2 regions of the Fructobacillus tropaeoli genome follow, and region 2 is predicted to be linked to the other one. Evidence: predicted binding sites of a transcription regulator. Region 2 holds the regulator's gene; the other holds the start of a gene.
What was found. The regulator HrcA, encoded in region 2, represses chaperone genes, less so after heat shock. The targets are predictions, from matches to a motif close to TTAGCACTCNNNNNNNNNGAGTGCTAA.

Region 1: groES (co-chaperone GroES) is a predicted target of HrcA. The motif match lies at 2,877-2,903, and genes of this name have one in related genera.

What each region holds. Positions count from the first base shown of each region.
Region 1 covers NZ_BOJU01000003.1:43,948-48,379, reverse strand. The annotation lists gene FT12353_RS04330 (lipid II:glycine glycyltransferase FemX) at 1-448, shown strand, start outside; gene FT12353_RS04325 (Cof-type HAD-IIB family hydrolase) at 514-1,359, shown strand; gene FT12353_RS04320 (FUSC family protein) at 1,439-1,924, opposite strand; gene FT12353_RS04315 (nitroreductase family protein) at 2,013-2,753, shown strand; gene groES (co-chaperone GroES) at 2,928-3,212, shown strand; gene groL (chaperonin GroEL) at 3,283-4,432, shown strand, end outside.
Region 2 covers NZ_BOJU01000002.1:173,188-177,619, forward strand. The annotation lists gene dnaK (molecular chaperone DnaK) at 1-1,117, opposite strand, end outside; gene grpE (nucleotide exchange factor GrpE) at 1,217-1,822, opposite strand; gene hrcA (heat-inducible transcriptional repressor HrcA) at 1,841-2,872, opposite strand; gene ribF (riboflavin biosynthesis protein RibF) at 3,064-4,020, opposite strand; gene truB (tRNA pseudouridine(55) synthase TruB) at 4,068-4,432, opposite strand, start outside.

The DNA.
Region 1 (4,432 bases), on a different contig from region 2:
CGAGGCCTTCTTTAAGACCTATACGATGATGGCCAAGGCTCAAGGGATTACTCATCGGCCAATCGAATACTTTTACCGCATGCAAGAACTATGGGCCGATTCTGATTTGTTCCGGGTTTTCTTGGCACATTATGACGGCCAAGTAATTGCGGCTGGAATTGGCTTTGGTTACGGGGAAAAGATTTGGTATATGTATGCCGGATCAAACCGTGAATTTGCCAAGCACTACGGTCCCTACCTCGTGCAGTGGGAAATGCTGAAGTGGGGGCTTTCCTTAGGGAAGGTTGCTTATGATTTCGGTGGTGTTGGCGAATTTGACCACACTGACGGTCTTTATAAGTTTAAGCACGGCTTTGCCTACCATGACCCACAGGTTGCCTATATTGGGGAGCTGGATTGGGTTGTCGACCAGGCAGCCTATCAAAAATACTTAGAACAATTTGCCTAGCCGATGATGGTAGCCCCTAGTTGTGTGAACTAGTCGACTAGCAAACAAGACAAGAAAGGCATCCAATGACCATTAAAATGATTGCATCCGATATGGATGGTACGTTTTTATCCGGTGAAGATAGTTACGATCAAGAACACTTTGCCCGGGTTTTGTCACAATTAAAGGAAAAAGGCGTGCGCTTTGTCGCGGCCTCCGGTCGACAAGTGGCCAATTTAAAGGAGCTTTTTGAGCCAATGGCCGCTTATGGCTTGTTAGACCAAATCGATTTTGTCGGTTCCAACGGGTCGGTGGTAACAACACCGGGCCAAGAGTTGTATGCGGTTTATTTGACACCGGAACAGATTCGCAAGGTAATTGATTGGAATGCCTTAAATCCCCAATCAGCTGACAATGTGATTGTTTTGGCTGGGGTCAACGGGACCTATATTTCTAACCACGTCAGCCAAGAATTTAAGGAAATGCTGTCGATGTTCTATCCAAATGTCGTTCAGGTCGAAAAACTCTTGAAGATTGATGATAAGATTTTAGGTGTTTCTTTCGTCTGGCCTCATGAAGAGGTGCAAGAACATGTTCAACAGTTAGAGGAAGTTTTTGGCGAAGAAGTCCACGTCACCGGTTCTGGTTTTGGTTCCGTTGATGTTTTGCCAAAGGGTGTTGATAAGGCGGCGGCCTTGGAAGTTCTCCAAGATTATTACAATGTCATGGATAACGAAGTGATGGTCTTTGGTGATAATACCAATGATTTGGAGATGTTGGCGAAGTATGACAACTCCTACCTGATGCCAAATGCTATGCCATTAATGCACGATGCCCATAAGCGTTTGGCGTTGAAGACAAACGTTCAGGATGGCGTGTTAGCAACCATTGAAAGCGAATTGAAGCTTGATAATCAAGTGGAAATGGATTAAAAAAGACTCAGCTGAGTCTTTTTTTCTTGCCTATAAAATTAGATTTGTTACCGGCTAACTTTTAGGCCGAAACTGATTTTTAATTGGTTTCCTGTTCTGGGATACCAAAATAATTAACGCCGATAGCAAACAAAACACCGATAAAAGTATCAACAATTCGTAAGAAGACGTAGTCGATGGTGGCATCCATTGGGATGGTCAAAGCAATCAACAAGAGGGCTGCGAGACCACCGACAATTCCTAGACTACAGTCTAAAGCGTTGAGAATAACAATCGTGCAGATAACAAAAATTGGAATAATGACGATTGGCATCCAACTATTGTGGTGTGTAAATTCTCGGATCAAAAAGTAAAGTAGTGAGAAGAAACCACCAACACTATTTGATAGTAAACGAATTTTGGCAAATTGAATGGTATTGTCCCAATCTTCTCGAAGGGCGAAGACGGCCGCCAGGGCGGGAACCGACGCTGGTCGGTCGACAAAGTGATAAACGAGTAAGACCAACATCACAACAATGGCGGTCTTCACGGTCCGCATGCCGACGTGGATCTGTAACTTTTTCATGGGGTGCTCCTATTTTATTGATAGTATTTAGCGTATCATAGATAGTAAGATAAAGGTAATGATTGTCCAATCAGTGAGGTAAAACATGATTAAAAATCCAGTACTTGATCAATTACATGACCACCAATCAATCCGCTCTTTCTCCGATCGGCCAGTGACCGATGAGGAAGTCGAAGCGATTTTCTCTGCAGCCCTTGCCGGACCGAATATGCAAAACTTTCAGCCAGTCACCTTTATTGAAATCACCGACCAAGACCTCAAGAGACGGGTCACTGAAAAGGTGAAGATGAAGTACATCGAAAATGCCACTCGGTATTTTGTTGTTACCGTCGATTGGCACAAGGTTTTGTTAAATCAGGACGCTGAAACCCGGGCTATTATGGAAGAACGCATCCAGCACTACCAATATTTGGAGGGCGGGATTGTTTCGGCTTCGATTGCCTTAGGTCGTGCTCAGGTGGCGGCTGAATCGCTTGGAATCGGTTCTGTCACAATGGCAGGTGCAATGGGCGCCTTTGAACTCTATGAAAAGGAATTGGACTTGCCAAAATACGTTAAGCCAATTATGGGCTTTTCACTTGGCTACCCTGATCAAAAACCAGGCATCAAACCTAAGTTGCCATTGGCTGGTTCATTGATGAAGGACCATTACGATGACGACCAAATGAAGGCTGCCATTGAGGAATATGATCAAACGATGGCCACTTACTTTAAGGGGCGGGATATTGATTCCAATTGGACGAAGCATAACGCCTCTTTGTTAACGAAGGGTGCTGCGAACACCGCCTTATCTCAATACCCTCATGATAAGGGACTTGATTTAAAATAAAATAAAGATGTATAAAAAGTCGTGCGAGCTCTATTGATGGAGGCCTTGGCCGGCTTTTTCTTTTGAATAAAACGAATTTCACCTTGTTGACAAATAGGTCTTAGGTGCTATACTAAAGTCAGATTAGCACTCGATGTGTACGAGTGCTAAAAATATAAACGGAGGTTGTGATTCATGTTAAAGCCCTTAGGAGACCGCGTGGTCGTCAGTGTTGCAGAACAAAGTGAAAAGACAGTTGGTGGCATTGTCTTAGCCGCTAATACGCAAGAAAAGCCAGTAACCGGTAAGGTTGTGGCAACAGGGAGTGGCTTGGTGGCCGATTCAGGCCAGAAGCTGGACATGACAGTCAAAGAAGGAGACCAGGTTTTATTTGACAAGTTTGCTGGTCAGGAATTGACTTATGATGGTCAATCATACTTGGCTCTCCATGAAAAAGATATTATCGCCATCGTTGATTAAACAACAATTACAAGACAATTAGCACAAATAATGATGATTTCAATCAGTTTTGGTTAAAGGAGTAGGGAAAATGGCAAAGGAATTGAAGTTTGCGGAAGACGCTCGCTCAAAGATGAAGGTCGGAGTTGATAAGTTGGCCGACACTGTGAAAACAACGATTGGGCCAAAGGGTCGCAACGTTGTTTTGGAAGAATCTTATGGTTCACCAATTATTACCAATGATGGGGTCACAATTGCCAAGGCGATTGAATTAGAGGACCACTTTGAAAACATGGGTGCCAAGTTGGTTGCCGAAGTCGCTTCAAAAACTAATGACATTGCGGGTGATGGTACCACTACTGCCACCGTTTTGACTCAAGCGATTGTTGGCGAAGGACTTAAGAACGTGACGGCTGGTGCTAACCCTGTTGGCATTCGAACGGGTATCGAAAAGGCAACGGCAGCTGCTGTTGCGAAGTTGCATGAAATGTCTCACACGGTTTCAACGAAGGACGAGATTGCCCAAATCGCCTCAATTTCAGCAGCCAGCGATGAAGTTGGTTCTTTGATCGCTGAAGCAATGGAAAAGGTTGGTAACGATGGTGTGATTACTATCGAAGAATCAAAGGGAATTGAAACCACTTTGAACGTTGTCGAAGGAATGCAATTTGACCGTGGTTACATGTCACAGTACATGGTTACTGATAACGAAAAGATGGAAGCTAATTTGGACAACCCTTACATCTTGATTACGGACAAGAAGATTGGTAATATCCAAGATATCTTGCCTGTCTTGCAACAAGTTGTGGAACAGGGTCGGGCAATGCTGATTATCGCCGACGACATCACCGGCGAAGCTTTGCCAACTTTGGTTTTGAACAAGATGCGTGGTACCTTTAATGTTGTTGCGGTCAAGGCACCTGGCTTTGGTGATCGTCGTAAGGCCATGCTGGAAGATATCGCTATCTTAACTGGTGGTACGGTTGTCACGGATGACCTTGGTTTGAACTTGAAGGATGTGACTATCGAACAATTGGGTCAAGCCAATAAGGTCAATATCACCAAAGATAATACGACCGTTGTCGAAGGTGCTGGTGACAAGGCAGCCGTGAAGGAACGGGTTGACTTGATTAAGCAACAAATTGCCGACAGCACCTCAGAATTTGACAAGGAGAAGTTGCAAGAACGTTTGGCAAAGTTGGCCGGCGGTGTGGCTGTCATTAACGTTGGGGCTGCTACTG
Region 2 (4,432 bases):
CGATACCAAGTGACAAAGGCGTAACATCCAACAAGACAACGTCCTTCACATCCCCAGTAATCACACCACCTTGAACAGCGGCACCCAAGGCAACGGCTTCATCAGGGTTGATTGAGTGGTTTGGTTCCTTACCAGTCATCTTCTTCACTGATTCTTGGACAGCAGGGATACGAGTTGAACCACCGTTCAAGATTACTTCATCAATGTCGTTAAATGACAAGCCAGCATCCTTCAAGGCGTTCATCACAGGTGCTTCGGCCTTCTTGACCAAATCAGCTGTCAATTCGTTGAACTTTGCGCGAGTCAAAGAAGTTTGCAAGTGCAAAGGTCCTTGGTCGCCAGAAGCGATAAATGGCAAGTCGATTTGTGCTTCAGTAGCTGAAGACAAAGTCTTCTTAGCAGTTTCAGCGGCATCCTTCAAACGTTGCAAGGCCAACTTGTCTTGCTTCAAGTCGATGCCGTTTTCCTTCTTAAATTCATCAGCCAAGTAGTCGATAATCTTAGCATCAAAGTCATCACCACCAAGGTGAGTATCACCGTTTGTTGACAAAACTTCGAAGACACCGTCGCCTAATTCAAGGACAGAAACATCAAATGTTCCTCCACCAAGGTCATAGACCAAGATCTTTTCATCCTTATCCAACTTGTCCATTCCATAAGCCAATGAAGCGGCCGTTGGTTCGTTGATGATACGTTCTACTTCCAAACCAGCAATCTTACCGGCATCCTTGGTAGCTTGACGTTGAGCATCGTTAAAGTATGCAGGAACCGTAATTACGGCCTTGTCAACCTTTTCACCCAAGTAGTCTTCTGCATAGCCCTTGATGTACTGCAAAATCATGGCTGAAATTTCTTGTGGTGTGTAGTCCTTACCATCAACGGTTACCTTGTAACCTTCTTCGCCCATGTGAGACTTAATTGATGAAATCGTGTCTGGGTTTGTGATTGCTTGGCGCTTTGCAACGTCACCAACCTGGGTCTCCCCATTCTTAAATGACACAACTGAAGGTGTCGTCCGACCACCATCAGGGTTTGTAATAATCTTTGGCTTGCCACCTTCCAAAACGGCAACAGCTGAGTTAGTAGTTCCTAAATCAATTCCGATAATCTTTGACATAGTATATCGACCCTTCCTATTTTTTAAATCATATTCTTAAGCTTTTTAAGGTGTGGTGCCAAAAGGCTGAGTCACCAGATATTTGCTGTTTGACAAATATTATTGTCCAACCGCGACCATCGCTGGACGAATGACGCGATCTTGAAGGACATAGCCCTTTTGCAAGACCGTTGCCACTTGGTCGGCCTTGATTTCGCCTTCTGCCGGCACGGATTGAACACCCTGCATGGTATTGGGATCAAAATCATCACCAACTTGGCCGACCTCTTGAATACCATTGGTTGTCAACGCCTGCTTCAAAGTCTTCAACGTGATTTCAACACCCTTGTGGATTTGTGCCACCTGGTCGTCATCCCCCACTTCAACGGCAAGAGCGCGCTCCAAGTTATCAACCACCGGTAAGATGGCTTCGGCTAATTTCTGGCCGTCATACTTGCGAATATTTTGAATTTCACGAGCATTACGACTTTGGATGTTTTGAATTTCAGCCTGAGCACGAAGTAATTCGTCATCCTTCTTCTCAAGGGCTGCTTGCAAATCAGCTAGTGGATCCACTGCTGGTTCCTCCACTGATTCTGCTTGCGTCTCTTCTGATTTGTCCTTAGCTTCTTCTTGAGTTTGGTCTGCATCAGCAAATTCCTTTGCCTCTGTTTCTTCCTCAATATCAGCTTGCTTCAAATCTTTTTCATCTTCAGACTTCGCCACGGGCGTTCCTCCTTTTGGTTAAACATATTCGAGTAATTTTGTATCTAGTGCTTTGGCAAAGGTTGATAATAATCGGGCAACCTTAGCATATGGCATCCGAATGGGACCCACTAATGCGATCACACCGCCATCATCGCCACCGACCGAAAACAGTGCGGCCAGAATGGCGTAATCCTGCAAAAGCGACGTTGGCAACTCCTGACCCAAGCGAATCGTCACCGACTGTTTTTGTGTCACAGCCAATTGGCGCACCGCCTCAGGCGAGTCAAACAACTCCAAGACCGACCGGGCTTCCTTCAGGTTTAAGTAGGCGTCGTCGGCCACCTCTAAGAGGTTGAGCCGGCCACCAATGTGGACCTGCTCTTCAACCGATCGAGCCAACACTTCACCGAAGAGCTGCAGGAAAGCTGCCGGGCTTTCAACATTGCGTGAAAGCGTGACGGGCAACTCTTCTGAATTCATCAGTGAAAGAACCTCTTGAACCGGTCTGCCAACCATCTGTGCATTGATATAGGCCACCATGTCCGTTAAGGACGAGACGGTCATTTCTTTTGGTAGGCGGAAAGTTTGTGAGGTTACCTTCCCATCAGACGTTGCTAAGACGGCCAAAACCTGTTGCCGTTCCAATTGAATTAATTGAAAGGACGAGATTTTTAGGTTAACGGCCTTTGGTTTTAACACCAATGCCGTTAACCCCGTCATGTCTGCTAATTGCCGGGCCGTTTGGCCAAGCAAATCATCCAATTCATGGAAGTTACCACGAATCCGTTGGGCAATCAGCGCAACATCTTGGTCAGAAACCTGGTCGGCCACCATTAAGTGGTCAAGGTAGTAGCGGTAACCAGCTTTTGAAGGAATTCGACCGGCGGAGGTGTGGAGCTTTTTAATCAGCTCGGCTTCCTCCAAGAAACTCATCTCATTGCGAATCGTTGCCGGTGAAAATTCCAAATTTAACTGGTCATGTAAGGTCTTTGACCCGACCGCTCGGGCGGTCTGGGTATATTCATAAATAATCGCCGCCAAAATTAATTGCTGTCGATCAGTTAGCATCAACCCAAACCCCCTTTAATTTTGTTTAGCACTCAAAACTCTTAACTGCTAACAACTATATTATACAAAAGATTCAGAAAAATGCAAACTATTTTTAGCACTCTTTACAAACGAGTGCTAATTTCATGAAAACCCCCATCTATCAACCTTATCAGCGATTATGTCATGGCAAAGAAAAAAGCAGATTAAAATTAATCTGCTTTTTCTTGAAAGTATTCACGTGTATTTTGTTGGTCAATCAGCAACTGGTCAACCAAGGCTTCTGCGGAGTCGAACTTCACTTCATTGCGTAACTTCGCGTACCACTGAACCTTTACCGGTTCGCCATAAACTTCATCGGCGAAATCAAAAAGGTTGATTTCAACCGTCACCGGTCGGTTCGCTTCAAAAGTCACATTGCGACCAATCGAGGCCATGCCATCAACCCAGCGGCCATCAACATAGGCGCTCACAGCGTAAACGCCGATACCAGGCAGGAATTCAACTTCCGGCGTCCAGATATTAATCGTTGGGAAGCCCAGCGTTCGGCCACGAGCATCCCCATGGACAATCAGCCCAGTAGTTTCGTGAACGCGACCAAGACTTTCCGTTACGGCGACCAAATCACCTGCTGCTAGGTCCTGGCGAATCTGCCTTGAGGCCACCTTGGCAGCTGATTTACCGAGGGTCTTCTTAGCAACCGTCAGGACATCAAAGCGACCAGCAGCATATTCAGGCAGGTGAGCCATGTCAGCTTGGTACTCCTTCTTGCCGTAGCGGTGGTCAAAGCCCGCAACAACGGTATGAACCTGGAGAGGCAAAAGGATTTCCTTAATAAATTCTTCCGGATGCAAGGCCGAAAGGTGTGACGTCAATTGAAGGCAGTACACCCGATCAACGCCCAGCTTCCCTAAGAGCTGAACCTTCTGGTCCAGGGGTGTTAAATCATGCCAGGGCTGGGGCAGTTTTTTAAATACTAGGCCCGGGTAAGGGCTATAAGTCAAAACGGCCAGTGGCAAGCCATTTTCGTGTGCCACCCGCGCCGCTTCCTGGATCACCTTTTGGTGGCCCAGGTGAACCCCGTCAAAAAAGCCCATTGCTAGCACTTGTTTGCTAGTCAACTGGGGCAATTCTTTTAATGGATAATGCAAAGATATTAATTCAGTCATGGGCATATTATAGCAGAGTTTTTACCAATTCAATCACTTAGCTTGTTTCAATTTTGGGCAAAGAAATACCGCGACCGCCAAAGTTGCTGGTCGGTATCAAAGGCGTAGACCGCCAACAACTGGTCTTGGCCATACACCTGATAGTAACCGGCTTCATTTTGTGGCCAGGTGCTAACTGGAATTTTTTGCCCGTTCTTGACCGCAAAAACCTCGTCTTGGGTCAACACCTTCTTCGGCCAAGTCAACACGGACTCAATGGCATGCACGTGCGTTAAAATTTCAGGATAATCCATCGCCAACAAGTCATCGAGTGGGACGGCTTGGTCGATGGTAAAGCCAGAGCCGGCTGTGCGTTTCAAGGCCGTCATCGTCGCAGGCAGTCCTAATTTTTGACCGAGGTCATAGGCCAGGG